Regions from separate parts of the Adlercreutzia sp. CNCM I-6216 genome, predicted to be linked through region 1. Evidence: predicted binding sites of a transcription regulator. Region 1 holds the regulator's gene; the other holds the start of a gene.
The links. The regulator LexA, encoded in region 1, represses DNA repair genes until DNA is damaged. The targets are predictions, from matches to a motif close to CNAACANNTGTTNG.

Region 1 (8,653 bases):
TTTCTGCATCCACACCTTCGGCTGCCAGATGAACAAGCACGATTCCGAGCGGGTCGCCGGCATGCTGGAGGGCCTGGGCTCGCTGCCCGTCGAAACCATCGAGGAGGCGGACATCGTCGTGTTCATGACGTGCTGCGTCCGCGAGGCTGCCGACACGAGGCTCTACGGGCAGGTCGCCTCCATGAAGAACATCCCCTTGCGCGACGGCGCGCCCCTCGACAAGCGCTACATCGCCGTAGGCGGCTGCATCGGCCAGCGCGACGGCGACAAGCTGCTTGCGGCGCTTCCCCATCTCGATGTGGTTTTCGGCACTCACAATCTGGGCTCTTTGCCGGGGCTTCTCCGACGCGCCATCGAGCAGCACGGCCGCGCCGCCGAAGTGATTGAGGGGGGAGCGGAGTTCTCCTCCGCCCTGCCCACGGTGCGCGAGCACGACTGGGCGGCGTGGCTGCCCATCACTGTGGGATGCAACAATTTCTGCTCCTACTGCATCGTGCCCTACGTCCGCGGGCGCGAGAAGTCGCGGCCCCTGGACGACATCGCCGCCGAGGCGCGCTCCTATGCGGAAGCGGGCGTCAAGGAGATCACGCTGCTGGGGCAGAACGTGAACTCCTACGGGCGCGACCTCTACGGCGAGCCGCGGTTCGCGGATGTCCTTCGGGCCGTGGACGCCGCGGGCATCGAGCGGCTCCGCTTCGCGACGAGTCACCCGAAGGATCTCACCGACGAGGTCATCGGGCTGTTCGCCACGCTGCCCTCGCTCATGCCGGCGCTGCACCTTCCCGTGCAGTCGGGCTCGAACCGCATCCTCTCGGCCATGAACCGCCGCTACACCCGCGAGCACTACCTCGGCCTTATCGAGAAGCTTCGCCGCGCCCGTCCCGACATCGCCCTGTCCACGGACATCATCGTGGGATTTCCCGGCGAGACCGAAGAGAACTTCATGGACACCTATCGCCTCGTGGAGGAAGTCGGCTACAGCCAGGTGTTCACGTTCATTTACTCCAAGCGCGAGGGGACCCCTGCTGCGGAGATGGACGACGACACGCCCCGCGAGGTCATCCAGGAGCGCTTCGACCGGCTCGTGGATCTCGTCCAACGCAAGGCCTTCGAGGCGAACCAGGCAGAGCTCGGCGCCACGGTGCCCGTGCTGGTCGAGGGCACGTCCAAGCGCGACGATTCCATCTTGGCCGGCAAGAGCCCGAAGAACCAGACCGTTCACGCGCCGGTGCCCGCTGGTGCGGACGCGACGTCTTTGGTGGGGCGCATCGTGCCCGTGACCATCGAGGAAGCCCGCACCTGGTATCTCTCGGGCACGATCGTCCATGCTTGAGCTTTCCGCACCCGTCATCGCCATCGTGGGGCCCACGGCCTCGGGCAAGACCGACGCGGCCCAGATCGTCGCCGAGCGCCTCGGCGGGGAAGTGGTGAGCGCCGATTCCATGCAGATCTACCGGGGCATGGACATCGGCACGGGCAAGCTTCCCGCATCTGAGCGCCGCGTGCCCCATCACGGCTTCGATCTCGTTGATCCCGGCGAGCCCTACTCGGCGGCCCTGTTCCAGGCGTTCGCCCGGCACTGCATTCGCGATATTGACGCCCGCGGCAAGAGAGCGGTGCTCTGCGGCGGCACCGGCCAGTACGTGCAGGCGACCATCGACGACTTCGCCTTCCCCAAGGGCGACCAGGTGGAAAACCCCGTCCGCGAACGCTGGACCGCCTATGCGGAGGAACACGGCAACCAGGCCCTGTGGGAGGCGCTGGAGGCGCGCGATCCCGCAAGCGCCGCCGTCATCCACCCCAACAACGTGCGGCGCGTCGTGCGTGCCTTCGAGCTTTTGGAGGAGGGTGCCAGCTACGCCGAGCAGAAACAGCGGCTCGCCACCGTGGCGCCCTTCGTTCCAGCCGTGCAATTCGGGCTGGCCGTGGAGCCGGCTATCCTGAACGAGCGCATCGACGCCCGGGTCGATGCCATGGTGGCCGCAGGGCTCGTCGACGAGGTGCGGGGCCTGCTGGCCGCCGGATTCCGCGACGGCGTCACGGCGCCCCAGGCCATCGGATACAAGGAGATCGTCGAGGCGCTGGATGGGAACATCACGCTAGAGGAGGCCGTGCAGGCCATCAAGACGGCCACGCGCCGCTACGGCAAGCGCCAGCGTACGTGGTTCCGCCGCGATAAGCGCATCCGCTGGGTGAACGCCGATGTCGGCGATGCCGAAGCCGTGGCCGCCGAGATTCTTTCCCAGTTGGAAACATTGGACGCCTACCATGGTTGAAGCGGCCCTTCCGGGTCGTCGAGGAGAGCTTCCGCCCCCTCAATTGCCGCCTAAAAGGAGCGTCCCATGGAGTTGTCCTTCGCCAAATTGCACGGTCTCGGGAACGATTTCGTCTTCATCGACGATCGCGACTGCGCTCTTGATCTGACCGACGAGCAGGTGTCGTATCTGTGCGACCGCCACTTCGGCATCGGCGCCGACGGCGTCATCCTCGTGCGGCCGGCTCTCTCGGAAGAGGGAGACGGCTACATGCACTACATCAACGCCGACGGCACCTTGGCCCAAATGTGCGGCAACGGCGTGCGCTGCTTCGCCAAGTACCTCGTCGATCGCGAGCTGGCGGACGTTGCCTCGGGCAGCCTTGTGGCCGACACCCTGGCCGGCCCGCGCCCTATCGCCTTTTCCGTGGATGCGGAGGGGAAGATGACCGAGGCGACCGTGAACATGGGCGCGCCCATCTTGGATCCCGTGCTCGTGCCCGTCGATGCCGCGCCGGACTCCCGCGCGACCGATGGTGCGCCCTATGTGGGGCATCTGCGCCTCGATTCGCCGTGGGGAACCTTCGAATTCGTGTGCGTCTCCATGGGAAACCCCCACGCCGTCTGCCTCGTGGACGATTGGGCGGCATTGCCCGACGAGCTGTTCCCCGCTGGTGCTGAGAAATCCCTCTCGACCCTGCGCATCGATCTTCCCGGCCCCTTCTTCGAGACGCATCCCGTATTTCCCGAGAAAACCAACGTCGAGTTCGCCTCCGTCACCGATGAGGGCATCGCCATGCGCGTATGGGAGAGGGGCTGCGGCGAGACCTTGGCCTGTGGCACCGGCGCCTGCGCCACCAACACGGCCGCCTGCCTCACCGGTCGGGCCGGCAGGGAGAACGATCTCCTGTTGAGCGGCGGCCTACTGCACATCTGCTGGAACGAGGATGGCACGATATCCATGACGGGACCGGCAACGGAGAGCTTCTCGGGAACCATTGTGCTGCCGTGAGCTTCTCCGGCGCTGCTGTTGTGCTATGATAGCCCCCGTTTCACCGGCGCAACGCCGCGCCACGATTAAGGAGTGATGCTCATGCGCCTGTAACGACCACTTGCACCGCCTTCCCCTCATGGGATCCGTCGTTACTTGAAGCAAAGGAGCATGCTATGACCGAATACGAATCCGTCATCCAAAAGGGTCCGGCCACCAAGGCCGAGGAGCGCCGCGAGCGCGCCGTTCTCGTGGGCGTCGAGCGCCCGGGGCTGCCGTGGCCCTTGGAATCTTCCCTGGCCGAACTGGAACGTCTGGCCGATACGGCCGGAGCCGATGTGGTGGCCACGACGACCCAGCGCTTGGACGCGCCCAACCCGCGCACCTTCGTCGGCACGGGCAAGGCCGACGAAATCGCCGAGCTGGCACGGTCGCACGAGGCCGACCTCGTCATCTTCGACGATGAGCTGACACCTTCCCAGCAGGCCAATCTGGAGAAGGTCATGGACAAGTCCGTGAAGGTCATCGACCGTACGGCCCTCATTCTGGACATCTTCGCCCTGCACGCCACCTCCAAGGAGGGGCGTCTGCAGGTGCGTCTCGCCCAGAACCAGTACTTGTACCCGCGCCTGCGCGGCATGTGGGCCCACCTCGCTTCGAACCGCATGGGAGGCGGCGTGGGATCCCGCTTCGGTGAGGGCGAAAGCCAGCTGGAGGTGGACCGCCGCATGGTGCGCAAGCGCATCACGAGCATTCGCCGCGAGCTTGAGCGTCTGTCCGACGTGCGCTCGTTGCAGCGTGAGAGCCGGTACGGCAGCGGCATGTTCAAAGTGGCACTGGCCGGTTATACCAATGCCGGGAAAAGCTCGCTCATCAACCGGCTCACCGGAGCCGACGTGCTCAGCTACGACAAGCTCTTCGCCACGCTGGACTCCACCACCCGCAAGTTCGAACTGCCCGAGGGCCGCGAGGTCACCGTCACCGACACCGTCGGCTTCATCCAGAAGCTGCCCACCACCCTGGTCGAGGCCTTCAAGTCGACGCTCGACGAAATCACCGGAGCCGACCTCATCCTGCACGTGATCGACGCCTCCTCGCCGGAGTTCGAGGGGCAGATCGAGGCCGTGTGCGAGGTGCTCGACCAGATAGGGGCCCAGAGCATTCCCACGATCGCCACTTTCAACAAATGCGATCTGCTGGACGCCGAGACGCTGGCCGGCCTTAAAAGGCGTTATCCGAGCGCCCGGTTCGTGTCCGCCCGCTCTGGAGAGGGCATAGAGGAACTCGTGGGCGCCATCGCCCAGGCCGCCTCGTCCGCCGACGCCAAGCTGGACGTGCTCGTGCCGTACCAACGGGGGGATTTGGTATCGCTGGCCCACGAGCGCTGCCACATCATCTCCGAGAGCCACGAGGCCACGGGCACGCGCCTGCAGCTGCTCGCGGCCCCTGCCTTCGTCAGCGCGTTCTCCCCTTACCTTGTCTCGGACGTCGACGCTTGAGGAAACCACCGCTCCAGAAACGAAAGAGCGCCCCTGCTCCGGATCCTCGCATCCGGAGCAGGGGCGCTCTTGATTGACCGAAAGGGGAGGACTCGCGGCCTATCGGCGCGGCGAAGGCGCTACAGGCGCCGAAACACGGCCACCACCTTGCCGGCAATGGAGCAGTCCGTGGTGATGATGGGATCCATCGTCGAGTTCTCCGGTTGCAGGCGGATATGGTCGGCCTCGCGGAAGAAGCGCTTGACGGTGGCGCCGTCGTCGATGATGGCCACGACGATATCGCCGTTGTTGGCCACCGGCTGCTCCTTCACAACCACGTAGTCGCCATCGTTGATGCCGGCCTCGATCATGGACTCGCCGCGCACCGAGAGCATGAAGGAGGGGGCATCGCCGACGATATCGGTGGGCAGCGTGATGGTGTCGGTGATGTTCTCCTCGGCGAGAATAGGGGAGCCGGCAGCCACGTTGCCCACCAAGGGCACATTGACGAGCTTGCTGTAGGCGGCCGCGAAAGCCGTGACAGGGGAGGGAACCTCCTCGATGGGATAGGTAAGCGCGATGGAGCGGGATTTAAGGGGGTCGCGCTTGATGAAGCCCTTGTCTTCAAGTGCCTTCAAATGGACATGGACGGTGGAAGGGGAGGAGAGCCCCAAACTCTGGCACACCTCGCGCACCGTAGGACCGTAGCCCTTCTCGCGAATGCACGCTTCGATGCAGTCGAGAACCGCCTGTTGCCGCTTGGTCACTTTCTGGGTCATAGCGCATCCTTTCACAAAAGCGTACATTTGTTTGAAAAATCTCTTGACGTGAACCTTTGTTCGCTCTATTATAACTGCGAACAAAGGTTCTACGCAAGAGGTCAGGAGTAAAAAATGGCACGCATCGAATTTTCCATAGCCTTCACGCTCAGCACCATCGCGTCATTCCTCATCTTCTTCGCCTAGAGCGTCGAGGGCGGGTGTCGTGAAGGTAGCAATGTTTTGAAGAGGGGAGCGCGCTAGGTCTGATAGGGTATGATAAGCAATCAACTTATCAAAGTGAGAAGGAGAACCTATGCGCTGTCCTTCCTGTGGCTACCAGGAATCGAAAGTCGTCGACTCGCGATCGGCCGACGACGGCGCCTCTATCCGGCGCCGTCGCGAATGCCTGCAGTGCGGCACGCGATTCACCACCTACGAGCGGCTCGCCGAAAATCCCATTCTCGTCATCAAGGCCGACGGTTCATCGGAGGTCTTCAACCGCGAGAAGCTCATGCGAGGATTGCTCATCGCCTGCGCGAAACGTCCCATCACGCCCGAGAAGATCGACGGACTCATCACGAGCATCGAGGCGGAATTGCGATCGAGTCAGCGCAACGAGATCAAATCGCGCGATTTGGGCGATTTGGTACTGGCCCGTCTGGCCACTCTGGATGACGTTGCCTATATTCGCTTCGCCAGCGTCTACAAGGATTTCCAGAATGTGGAGGAGTTCTCCGAGGCCCTGAAAGAGCTGGGCTGATCCATGGACGTTCTTTTCAAGCAGCTCGACGAGACCCTGGAAGCGCCCGCCTACGCCCGTCCGGGCGATGCGGGTCTCGATTTGCGCGCCGCCGAGGGCGGCACGCTTTTGCCCTTCGAGCGGGCACTCGTGCCCTGCGGTATCGCCTTGGCCGTTCCCGAGGGCTATGCGGGGCTCATCATTCCCCGAAGCGGCCTGGCGGCACGACAGGGCATCTCCATCGTGAACGCCCCGGGCCTCATAGACAGCGGCTACCGGGGGGAGATCAAGGTGCCGCTCATCAATCTCGATCCAACGGAGGTGTTCAATTACGAAAAGGGCGAGCGCATCGCCCAACTCGTGATCATCGCTACCCCCACCATTACTTTACATAACACTTATGAGCTTCCCGAGAGCTCGCGCGGAGCGCAGGGCTTCGGAAGCAGCGGCCTTTCCTAGAAAGAGTGTCCTTTATGACCGATCACCGCGATTCGAAACCCGAAGAAACGCCCGAGCCCCAGCAGCTGGGAGCTCCGGAGACGACTCCCGAAAATCCCCAGCGACCCGAGCCGTCGACGGAGCCCTCGCAGGATCAGAGACGGGCGCTCATCGACGCCGACCTGAAATCCGCCCGCACGCTCTCGACGGTAGCCGCCATTGCAGGTCCAGTCTCCTTCATCATCGGCGGCGTGATGCTGAGCACGGTGGGCCTCGTCTGCGCCATTGTCGGCTTCGTTAAGATCAAGCACGTGATAGACGATGTCGATGGTCGCCAGAAGGTCTATGCCGCCACGGTACGCCAGACGCTTATCTGGGGTCTCGCCATCAGCGCCATTGCGCTCATCGTCAACATCGTCGGCATCGCGCTCATGATGCCCGTGCTCATGGAGGCCATGCAAACGGGAGACTTCACCTCGATCCTCGGCGAGGGCGCCACCATCACCGCGCAGCCATCCGGCGGCAGCGGCAATGCCTGGGGCTAAACACCTTCCATATACGGTAAAATGTTTCAAGTTGGAGGGCTTCTGAAAAGATTGACAAGAAAGGCTGATAATATGGATTATGTAAAATTGAAATCACGATCAACTATACAGGGTTTTATAGTGACCCTCGCTGCTCTTTTGGCGCTTTCCATTGGAATGGTCGGGTTGGCCGGTTGCTCGAGCGGCACGAGCGATGAAGACGCCATCCGCGCTTCACTCTCGTCCGAACTGGACAGCATTAAGAACATCGACGACGCGTTCGTCAACGAGTTCTCCGAGTCCATCGATATGAGCCAGCTTTCGGTCTACGGCATCGACGGCGTCGAGTTCATGAAGTCCTACCTGAGCGGCTTCGATTACACGATCGACTCGATCAATGTCGACGGCGACAGCGCCACGGCCCAGATCACCCTTACCTGCAAGAGCTATACCGGCTACCTGCAGGCGCTGCAGACGGCCGTGGACGAGGTCACCGCCGATCCCGATGCTCTTGCCGCTCTCTCCAACGATGAGATCAACCAAAAGATCGGCGAGATCGTCATCGGCTCCCTCGACGGCGTCGAGCTGGCGGCCACCCAGCCCATCACCATCACCTACACCAAGGTCGACGGCACCTGGGAGCCGGCCTCGTCCACCTCGGGCGACATCGCGGCCGCGCTGATGACCAACTAAACGCGCCGTCAACGCGCAAACCCCTTGAAGGGCGCTCCATTGGGGCGCCCTTCTTCTATAATGCCAGGTAATCGATAACGCTTCTCACGACGAAAAGAGAAATCGAACATGGGTTCCCATACGAAACCGAACAGCGGGGGAGCGACGACTCCCCTCTCCCCTCGCCTCGCTCTTCAGTTGGCCGCGCCCCATACCTGGCCGGCGGCCATCATGCCCGTGCTCGTGGCCGCCGCCTGCGCCTTGGCCAACACCGGGTCGCTGGACGTGGGCATGGCGTGGCTTCTGCTCCTCATCTGCATCCTCATGCAGGCGTCCGTGAACACCTTCAACGACTACTTCGACTTCATCAAGGGAACCGATACGGCCGAGGACAACGTGGAGGCCTCCGACTCGGTGCTCGTCTACAACGACGTCAATCCGCGCTCGGCCCTCGGGCTGGCCATCGGCTTTCTGGCCGTGGCCTTTCTGCTCGGCCTGTACGTTGTTTGGAAGACAGGCCCCGTTCCCCTCGTCATCGCGCTTATCGGAGCCGTCATCGTCGTGATGTACTCCGGAGGCAAGACGCCTCTCTCCTACCTTCCCGTCGGCGAGGCGGTGAGCGGCATCGTTATGGGCGGTCTTATTCCGCTGGCATGCTACCAGGTGCTCTCGGGCACGTTCACGTTCATGGCGCTCCTTTGGGCCGCGCCCACGATCATCGGCGTGGGCCTCATCATGATGACGAACAACACCTGCGACATCGAGAAGGACATCGAGGCATCCCGCCGCACGCTGC
Region 2 (8,653 bases), on a different contig from region 1:
GCAGCCGGCGGGTTGTGCACGGCGACTGCTGTTGCCGCTGCAACAGGATCAGCCGACGCGGCCTATGCGGAAGAGTCCGCGGCGACTGTGGGTAACGAGCTGATTGAGATTTACGGAGAGAACGTCAACCTTATGCCCGCTTATGGGGCTGAATGGGATGTCGTTGCGGGTCCTGTGGGCTTCGAGTCCCGGGAAATCGGCGCAGACGAGATAACTCACACCGATCAGTGCGATCTGCTGGTGATCGGCGGCGGCATTTCGGGCACGATGGCCGCGCTGAAGGGCGCCGAGCTGGGTGCCAACGTGGTAGTGCTTGAAAAGATGAGCAAGGGCCGCAATACGTGGGAGAGCGTGGGCGGCTGCGGAAGCCGCATGCAGGCCGAGACGGGCAACGTCGTTGATCCGGCTCAGTATGTGGAAGAGATTCTGCGAGCTTCCTACTGGCGCGCCCGACCCGATGTAGTATGGTCGTTCGTGAACAACTCTGGCGAGGCAATCGATTTTATGCAGGACTCGTTAGATAAAGCGGGCCGTGATATCAAGATTTACAACACCACTCAGCCAGAGACGGGCTATGGCATCCAGGTGATTCAGGGTGAGCACAAATTCGCCGTTCCCGAGGACTATAACTGGACGAGCTGGATTTTCGGTCCTATCGTCATGGATGCCCTCACCGCTGTAATGCAGAACGAACTCCATATCGATCTTCGCTTTAATACCGCAGGTGTGCAGCTGGTCCAAGATGCGTCGGGCCGTGTGACAGGCGCTGTCGCGAAGGATGCCGACGGCTACTACGCAGTTGAGGCGACCAAGGGCGTCGTGCTATGCACGGGCGGTTATGAAGCGAATCCCGATATGATGAAGGCGTGGACGCGCTCCGAGGATTACGCCGCCTCAAGCTGCTGGGATCCCTCTACTGGCCCCACCGGCGATGGGCACATGATGGGTTTGCAGCTGGGCGCTCAAATGGATCCCATTCCCCATGCGGTTATGAACTTCAATTTCGGTACGCCTGCGCAGTTCCTTGACATCCCGGGCATTTGGTTTACCTCCTCGCTTGGCATCGCCGTGAATTCACGTGGCGTCCGCTTTGTGAACGAGGGGCTGCCGATGAACTTCGTGTCCAATGCTATCAATGCGCAGCCTGGTCGCGGCAAGGGGTGCTGGATTATCTTGAACCAGGGTATGGTTGACGCCATGGCCGACATGCAGCCCACCGCAGATGAGACCATCAAGCAGTATATGGATAAGGGCTGGATGTTCAAAGCTGACACGGTGGCCGATTTGGCGCCACAGCTGGGGCTGGATGCGGCAATTCTCCAGGAAACCGTTGACACCTACAACGCCTATTTCTCCTCGGCCGAGAAGAAGGACTTGCAATTCCGCCGCAACTTGGAAACCGCCATGCCGTTGGCGGAGGGCCCGTACTACGGCCTCGTGACGAACAGCACGGTACTGACCGTGGTCGGCGGCTTGACCATCGACGAATCGTGCCGTGTGTTGAACTGGGACGATGAGCCCATCGAAGGTCTTTATGCCGCGGGCAATGCCTCGGGCGGAGTCTTTTCGGGAACCTATCCGCGCCACCTTCCCGCCACCTCCGTCGGTCGAGCGGCCACTTTCGGTTATGTATCTGCCCGCCATGCCATTCAAGGAGAATAACTATGAGAATCGACAGCAAACGTACTATTGCGATGATCGCCGGAGTTGCCTTGACGGCCTGCTTGGGGCTGGCTGCCTGCTCGGCTGAGAATACGGGTTCCAACCTGTCCGAAACCGGCGATTCTCAGGCAAATACGGAGCAGGTGTCCGTGGCCTCTGGCCAAAATGATCCTTACGTTTCCGACGATGCCTGTCTGGGCTGCCACGGCGGCACCTATGAAAGCGTTGCAGCGCGCACCGAATCGTATGGCGATTCCAATCCTCACGACTCAGTTCATGGCGGCTACCTGTCATGCAATGTATGTCATGCTAGGGGTAATGAGGTGACCAGCAACTATTGCCTCGAATGCCATGATTGGCCGCGCGATTTGGATTGTAATCCCTATGACTAGAGCCTGTTAGCGAGCAAACGATAGGCTGCGGCTGGCTGTTTAGGGGCGCAAAAGCGGCCTCGATGGCGTAACGCCTCGGGGCCGCTTTCGGTTTACCACAGTCCGAGCATATGTTGCATGGCGAGGCTGGCAGCGGCGATGCAGATCCAGCAGATGAGGCCCATGAGGAGGGGCTTGGCGCCGGACTTCACGAGCTTCACGAGGTCGGTGTTCAGCCCGATGGCAGCCATGGCCATGACGATGAAGAACTTGCTTAGGGTCTTCAGCGGCGCGAACACCGCCGCGTCGGCGCCGGCGGCCACGGCGATGGTGGTGATGAGGCTGGCCACGAGGAAGAACAGGATGAACATCGGGAAGGCGCGCTTCAGAGAGAAGTTGCCGAGCGGGTCCTTGCGGCGCGTCGACGAGGGCTCGGAGGCTGCCTGAGCGTTGGAGGCGGACTCGTCTGCGCTCTCCTTGCGGGCCATGACGATGCCGAGTGCGAGCGTGATGGGGATGATGGCGAGCGTACGGGTGAGCTTCACGATGGTGGCGTCGTCCAGCGCGTTCGAGCCGGGGTGCATGCCGTCCCAGGCGGCTGCGGCGGCGGTAACGGAAGAGGTATCGTTCACCGCAGTGCCAGCGAACAGGCCGAAGCCCTCGTTGGACATGCCGAGCATGCCTCCCAGGGTGGGGAAGATGAGCGCCGCTACCACGTTGAACAGGAAGATGACCGAGATGGCCTGGGCCACCTGCTCGTCCTTGGCGCGGATGACCGGCGCCGTGGCGGCGATGGCCGACCCGCCGCAGATGGACGAGCCCACGGCGATGAGCGTGGCGATGGCGGAATCCACGGACAGCACGCGGTAGAGGATATAGCCCACGATGAGCGCCGTGGCGATGGTGGTGAGGATGATAGGCAAGCTCTCGGCGCCTACGGCCGCGATCTGGGCGAGGTTCAGCCCGAAGCCCAGCAGGATGACCGCGTACTGCAGCACCTTCTTCGCCGTGAAGGCGATGCCGTCCTGCACGGTGCCGCGCGCGGGCTGCTTCCACCAAAGGGCGATGACCATGCCGATGAGGATGGCGAACACCGGGCCGCCCACCACGGGCAGCGCCTCGCCGAGAAACCAGCAAGGGATGGCGATGGCGGCGCACAGACCGACGCCGGGGGCCACGTTCTTCACGTTCGCCACGATGAGCTCCTCACGTCACGAGATGTCAACAGCGATTGCAGAGTATAGCACTCATCATTAGGGGAGGGGTGCCGGCGCCACAGCACGGTCGCGCTGTGAACTTTAAGCGAACATCTGTTCATTTCTTGCGGAAGGTGCTAGACTGTTCTCCTTATAGAGAATTACTGCGAGAGGAGGGACGCGCGTGTCCACTCATCTTTCCAATATAGAAGGTATGGAAATGGCGGGGAAGCTGCCCGAGGTGCGGCTGGCGAACACCCCGTTTAAGGTCGTCTCGCCCTTCGAGCCCTCGGGGGATCAGCCCGAGGCCATCGCGGCGCTTGCGAAGGGCGTGGAAGAGGGCCTGCGCTACCAGACGCTCTTGGGCGTCACCGGCTCGGGCAAGACGTTCACCATGGCCAAAACCATCGAAGCGGTGCAGAAGCCCACACTCGTCATGGCGCCGAACAAGACGCTCGCGGCCCAGCTGGCGGCCGAGCTGAAGGAGTTCTTCCCCGACAACGCCGTGGTGTACTTCGTCTCCTACTACGACTACTACCAGCCCGAGGCCTACGTGCCCTCATCGGACACCTTCATCGAGAAGGACGCCTCCATCAACGAGGAGGTGGAGAAGCTGCGCCATGCGGCCACCTCGGCTCTGCTCTCGCGGCGGGACGTCATCGTGGTAGCGTCGGTGAGCTGCATCTACGGCATCGGCTCACCGATGGACTACGCCGGCATGGCAGTGTTCGTCGACAAGCAGAAGGAGATGGATCGCGACGAGGTCATCCATGAGCTCATCGATATCCAGTACGACCGCAACGACTACGAGCAGAAGCGCGGCACCTTCCGCGTGCGGGGCGACGCGCTGGACGTGTTCCCGCCCTACGCCGACCACCCGGTGCGCATCGAGTTCTGGGGGGACGAGATCGAGTCCATCGACGAGATTGACCAGGTCACGGGCGAGGTGCTGAACAGCTACGAGGCGCTGCCCATCTGGCCGGCTTCCCACTACGTTACGGCGCGGCCGAAGATGGACAAGGCCCTCGGCACGATTCAGGACGAGCTACGCGAGCGCCTCATGCAGTTCAAGGAAGAGGGGAAGCTGCTCGAGGCCCAGCGCTTGGAGATGCGCGTGAACTACGACTTGGAGATGCTGGAGACCATGGGATTTTGCTCCGGCATCGAGAACTACTCGCGCCATCTGGACGGCCGTGCGCCGGGCGAGCCGCCCTACACCCTCATCGACTACTTCCCGAAGGACTTCCTCTGCATCATCGACGAGTCCCACGTCACGGTGCCGCAGATCCGCGGCATGCACGAGGGCGACCGCTCCCGCAAGATCACCCTCGCCGAGCACGGCTTTCGCCTGCCCAGCTGCCTGGACAACCGCCCCTTGCGCTTCGACGAGTTCGAGGAGCGCATCCCGCAGTTCATCTACGTGTCGGCCACGCCGGGCGATTACGAGGAGCGCGTGAGCCAGGCGAAGGTGGATCAGGTCATCCGTCCGACGGGCCTTCTGGATCCGGAGATCGTCGTGCGCACGAGCGCCAGCCAGATCGACGACATCATCGACGAGGCGAAGGAGCGGGCGGCGCGCAACGAGCGCGTGCTCATCACGACGCTCACGAAGAAGATGGCCGAGGACTTGACCGACCATTTGCTGGATCAGGGCGTGAAGGCCCGCTACATGCACTCGGACATCGCCACGCTGGAGCGCACGGAGATCCTGCGTGACTTGCGCCGCGGCGAGTTCGACGTGCTCGTGGGCATCAACCTTCTGCGAGAGGGGCTCGACTTGCCCGAGGTGTCGCTTGTGGCCATCCTGGATGCCGACAAGGAGGGCTTCCTGCGCAACCACCGCTCGCTCATCCAGACCATCGGGCGCGCGGCCCGCAACGTGTCCGGCCAGGTCATCATGTACGCCGATCGCATCACCGATTCTATGCGCCGGGCTATCGACGAGACGCGCCGGCGCCGCGACATCCAGATGGCCTACAACGAGGAGCATGGTATCAAGCCCCAGACTATCCGCAAGGCCATCAACGACATCATGGGCTTCATCACGGAAGATGTGGAGGGCACCACTGCCGAGCAGGTGAATAAGGAGCTGGCAGAGCTTTCCCGCGAAGAGGTCCTGCGGCTCATCTCGTCCATGGAGGACGACATGGCCGCCGCGTCCCGCGACATGGACTTCGAGGAGGCGGCGCGTCTGCGCGATCAGGTGGTGAAGCTAAAGAGTACCGTGGAGGACAAGTCCGAGGAAGACGTGCTGAAGGATCTGAAGAAGGGCGCGCGAAAGGGGAGCGCCTACGGCAACCGCAAGCACGCCGCCTACGGGTCGTCGCGCGCGAGCTAAAGGCGCTGCGCCCGGGCTCCTGCCATCGCCGCAAGATTCGTCTCGCAGGACGCCGACCTTCGCAGGACGGTGCCCCTGCGGGACGGTGGCGCGGCGGGGAAGTGCCCTCTGGGACGGCGCGGGCTGTTCAGTTTTCGTGGATTCGGGACGGATTGCGAACTTTACGGAAATGTAAGCTGCTCTGCCGTGAACGCCCCGTCACTTCGTCGTATAATCGCGAGAAAGCACCTGCACCACCTGAAGTACTTCCTAAGGAATAAAGCGATGCCCGATCAGCCCGCCTCCCAAGGTTCGAATAACCCCCGCAACAACCCGCGACAGCACAAGAAGCCCACCCGGCGCCACCCCGGCGCCTCCGTGCCGGTCTCGGTTCCCCATTCCCACGGGGTCTCAGCACCGCAGCCGCAGTCGGCGGCCGTCCCGCCGGAAATGCGCCCCCAGCCGGCAGCGCAGGCCCCTTCCCCGCAGCAGGAGCCGGCAGCGCCTCGCGAGCAGACGGACTATGGCGCCCAGACGCAGGATCCGCGCCTGCATGAGGCGCCGTCCTATCAGCCGCACGCCTATCAGCAGGCCCAGCCCCAGCCTCGCCAGGCGGCGTCGCCGCACGGCTATGCGGGCTACGCGGCCCAGGTGCCCCCGCGGGTCGTTCCGGCCACCAAGGCCGATGGCCAGGTGGCTCCCTATGCCGATATGGGGCGCTACAAGAAGAAGGGCAAGAAGAAGGCGAGCGTCGTCTCCATTATCGTCTCCGTGGTCATTCTGGCCGCCATCGGCGTGGGGGTGTACCTGTATCTGAACCCGCTGCAGTTCAACGTGACGGTCAACGGCATGACGCGCACGGTGGATCGGGGGACGACCTTGAACGACATGATCGCCGAGGGCGTCGTCTCCCCGCAGCCGGGCAATCTGCTCGCCGTCGACGGGGAGGTTCTGGAAGAGGGCGGCGGCGCTGCCTTTGCCGGCACGGTCAACGGCAATGAGGTGACCGACGGCGCAACTGAGCTGCACAAGGGCGATGTGGTCCAGCTGGACGACGGCGCCGATGTGACCGAGGAATACGATGTAACTACCGAGGAGACGGCCCCGGGCCAGGTGGAGCTGGGCGAGGGGGCCATCCACGTGTACGTGCCCGGTGAGGCGGCCCAGGTGGAGAAGCGCACCGGCAAAGTGTCGGGCAAGACGGTGGAGGAAACCGTGAAGGAGGGCTCCGACAACGTCTATCTGAAGTACAACGCGAACACGAACGGCGAGAAAGTCATCGCGCTCACCTTCGACGATGGCCCGTGGCCCACGACCCAGGAACTGCTCGACGTGCTGAAGGAGAACGACGCCGTGGCGACGTTCTTCACGATCGGCGAGCAGATTTCCGATAAGACCGATTACGTGGAGACGATCAAGCGCATGGCAGCCGAGGGTCACCAGATCGGCACCCACTCCTACGACCATGCGGCCACCGGCGGCGGCAACGGCGTGGACATGACGCGCCAGAGTCCCGAGAAGCAGATTGAAGAGGTGCAGATGGGCCAGCAGGCCATCGCGGATGCGACGGGCGCCGAGGCGTCGAAGGTGTTCCGTTCGCCGGGCGGCAACTTCCACGACGAGATCATCTGGAACTTGCAGCCCTACATCACGGGCGAGATCGGCTGGAACGTGGACACCGAGGACTGGCGGCGACCGGGCGCCGACGCCATTGCGGAGCGCCTGCTGTCGGCGAAGCCAGGGGATGTCGTGCTCATGCACGACGGCGGCGGCGATCGGAGTCAGACCATCGAGGCGCTGAAGATCGCGCTGCCCCAGCTGCGCGCCGAGGGCTACAAGTTCGTGACCATCGACCAGCTTCTGGCCTACGATGACGCCAAGGCCCTCGCCCAAGAGCTGGCGGCCCAGCAGGCAGCGGAATAGGCGTTACTGCCCCAAGAGTTCGCGGGCGTGGGCGAGGGAGGTCTCGGTGGCGGTGCCCGACAACAGGCGCGCCACTTCGGCCACGCGCTCGTCGCCCTCCACCGGGGTCAGAACCGTTTCGGGCGCGTCGCCCGCGGTTTTCGTCACGGTGTAGTGGGTATCGGCGAGCACAGCCACCTGGGCCAGATGCGTGATGGCGATGACCTGGTGGCTTTCCGCCAGCTCCGCCAGCACGGCGGCGAGCGCATTGGCGGTGCTTCCGCCCACGCCGGCGTCCACCTCGTCGAAGATAAGGGTCTCCGTGCCGTCCTTTGCGCCCAAAGCCACCTTGATGGCCAGCATGACGCGGCTGATTTCGCCTCCGGAGGCGATGCGGGCCAAGGGGCGCGGCTGCATGGAGGCGCCGGGCTTGAACTCGAAGACGACGCTTGCGCTGCCCGCGGCGCTCCAGCTTTCGCGGGGCAGCGGCTCCACCGTGCACACCAGCGCCGCCGTCCCCATCTCCAGGCGTCCGAGCACCTCGTTGACCGCCGCCGCGAACCGCGGCGCGGCCTCGATGCGGGCTGCATCATAGGCGGCCGCCGCTTCGGCGAGGGCGCTTTCGGCCGCTTCCGCGGCCGCCTCGGCGCGGGCCAGGTTCTCGTCGGCGTCGTCGACGAGCCCGACGAGGGCCGCCGCCTCGTCCCAGCGCTCGAAGACGGCCTCCATGGTGGGACCGAAGGAGCGCATGAGCCCCATGAGCTGCCCCATGCGCTTCTGGGCCGCGGCCAGAGACTCGCCGTCGAAATCGATGGCGTCGCAGTAGCCGGCCATATCCCGGGAGACGTCCTCCACGACGAAGCAGATTTCCCTCAGCGACGCGGCGAAGGGGGCCAGCGACTCGTCGGCCCGGGAGGCCTCCTCGATGAGGGAGATGGCCGTGTTCAGGGCGTCCAGCGCGCCGCCGTCGCCGGAGAGCGCCTCGGCGGCCCCGTGGGAGTTGCGGGCGAGCACCTCGGCGTGCTCGGCCCGGGCGAGCCAGTCGCGCGTTTCCTCGTACTCGCCGCCCTCGGGGTTCACCGCCTCTATCTGCTGCAGCGTGAAGCGTGCCTCCTCCAGCTGGGTGTTGGAGGCGCTCGCCGTTGCCCTCAGCTCTTCCAGGGCCGTCTCGGCGGCACGGGCATCGGCGAGGGCCTCGCGAAAGG

Region 2: the regulator LexA is predicted to act here: its motif matches at 3,337-3,350, upstream of uvrB (excinuclease ABC subunit UvrB).

Annotation. Positions count from the first base shown of each region.
Region 1 covers NZ_CDSBIE010000001.1:100,444-109,096, reverse strand. The annotation lists gene miaB (tRNA (N6-isopentenyl adenosine(37)-C2)-methylthiotransferase MiaB) at 1-1,333, shown strand, start outside; gene miaA (tRNA (adenosine(37)-N6)-dimethylallyltransferase MiaA) at 1,326-2,276, shown strand; gene dapF (diaminopimelate epimerase) at 2,343-3,266, shown strand; gene hflX (GTPase HflX) at 3,422-4,744, shown strand; gene lexA (transcriptional repressor LexA) at 4,864-5,502, opposite strand; gene nrdR (transcriptional regulator NrdR) at 5,798-6,244, shown strand; gene dut (dUTP diphosphatase) at 6,248-6,682, shown strand; gene ACYVRU_RS00445 (hypothetical protein) at 6,697-7,206, shown strand; gene ACYVRU_RS00440 (hypothetical protein) at 7,327-7,878, shown strand; gene ACYVRU_RS00435 (prenyltransferase) at 7,987-8,653, shown strand, end outside.
Region 2 covers NZ_CDSBIE010000003.1:239,335-247,987, forward strand. The annotation lists gene ACYVRU_RS04590 (FAD-dependent oxidoreductase) at 1-1,662, shown strand, start outside; gene ACYVRU_RS04595 (cytochrome c3 family protein) at 1,665-2,054, shown strand; gene ACYVRU_RS04600 (YeiH family protein) at 2,147-3,229, opposite strand; gene uvrB (excinuclease ABC subunit UvrB) at 3,450-5,567, shown strand; gene ACYVRU_RS04610 (polysaccharide deacetylase family protein) at 5,832-7,469, shown strand; gene ACYVRU_RS04615 (DNA repair protein RecN) at 7,473-8,653, opposite strand, start outside.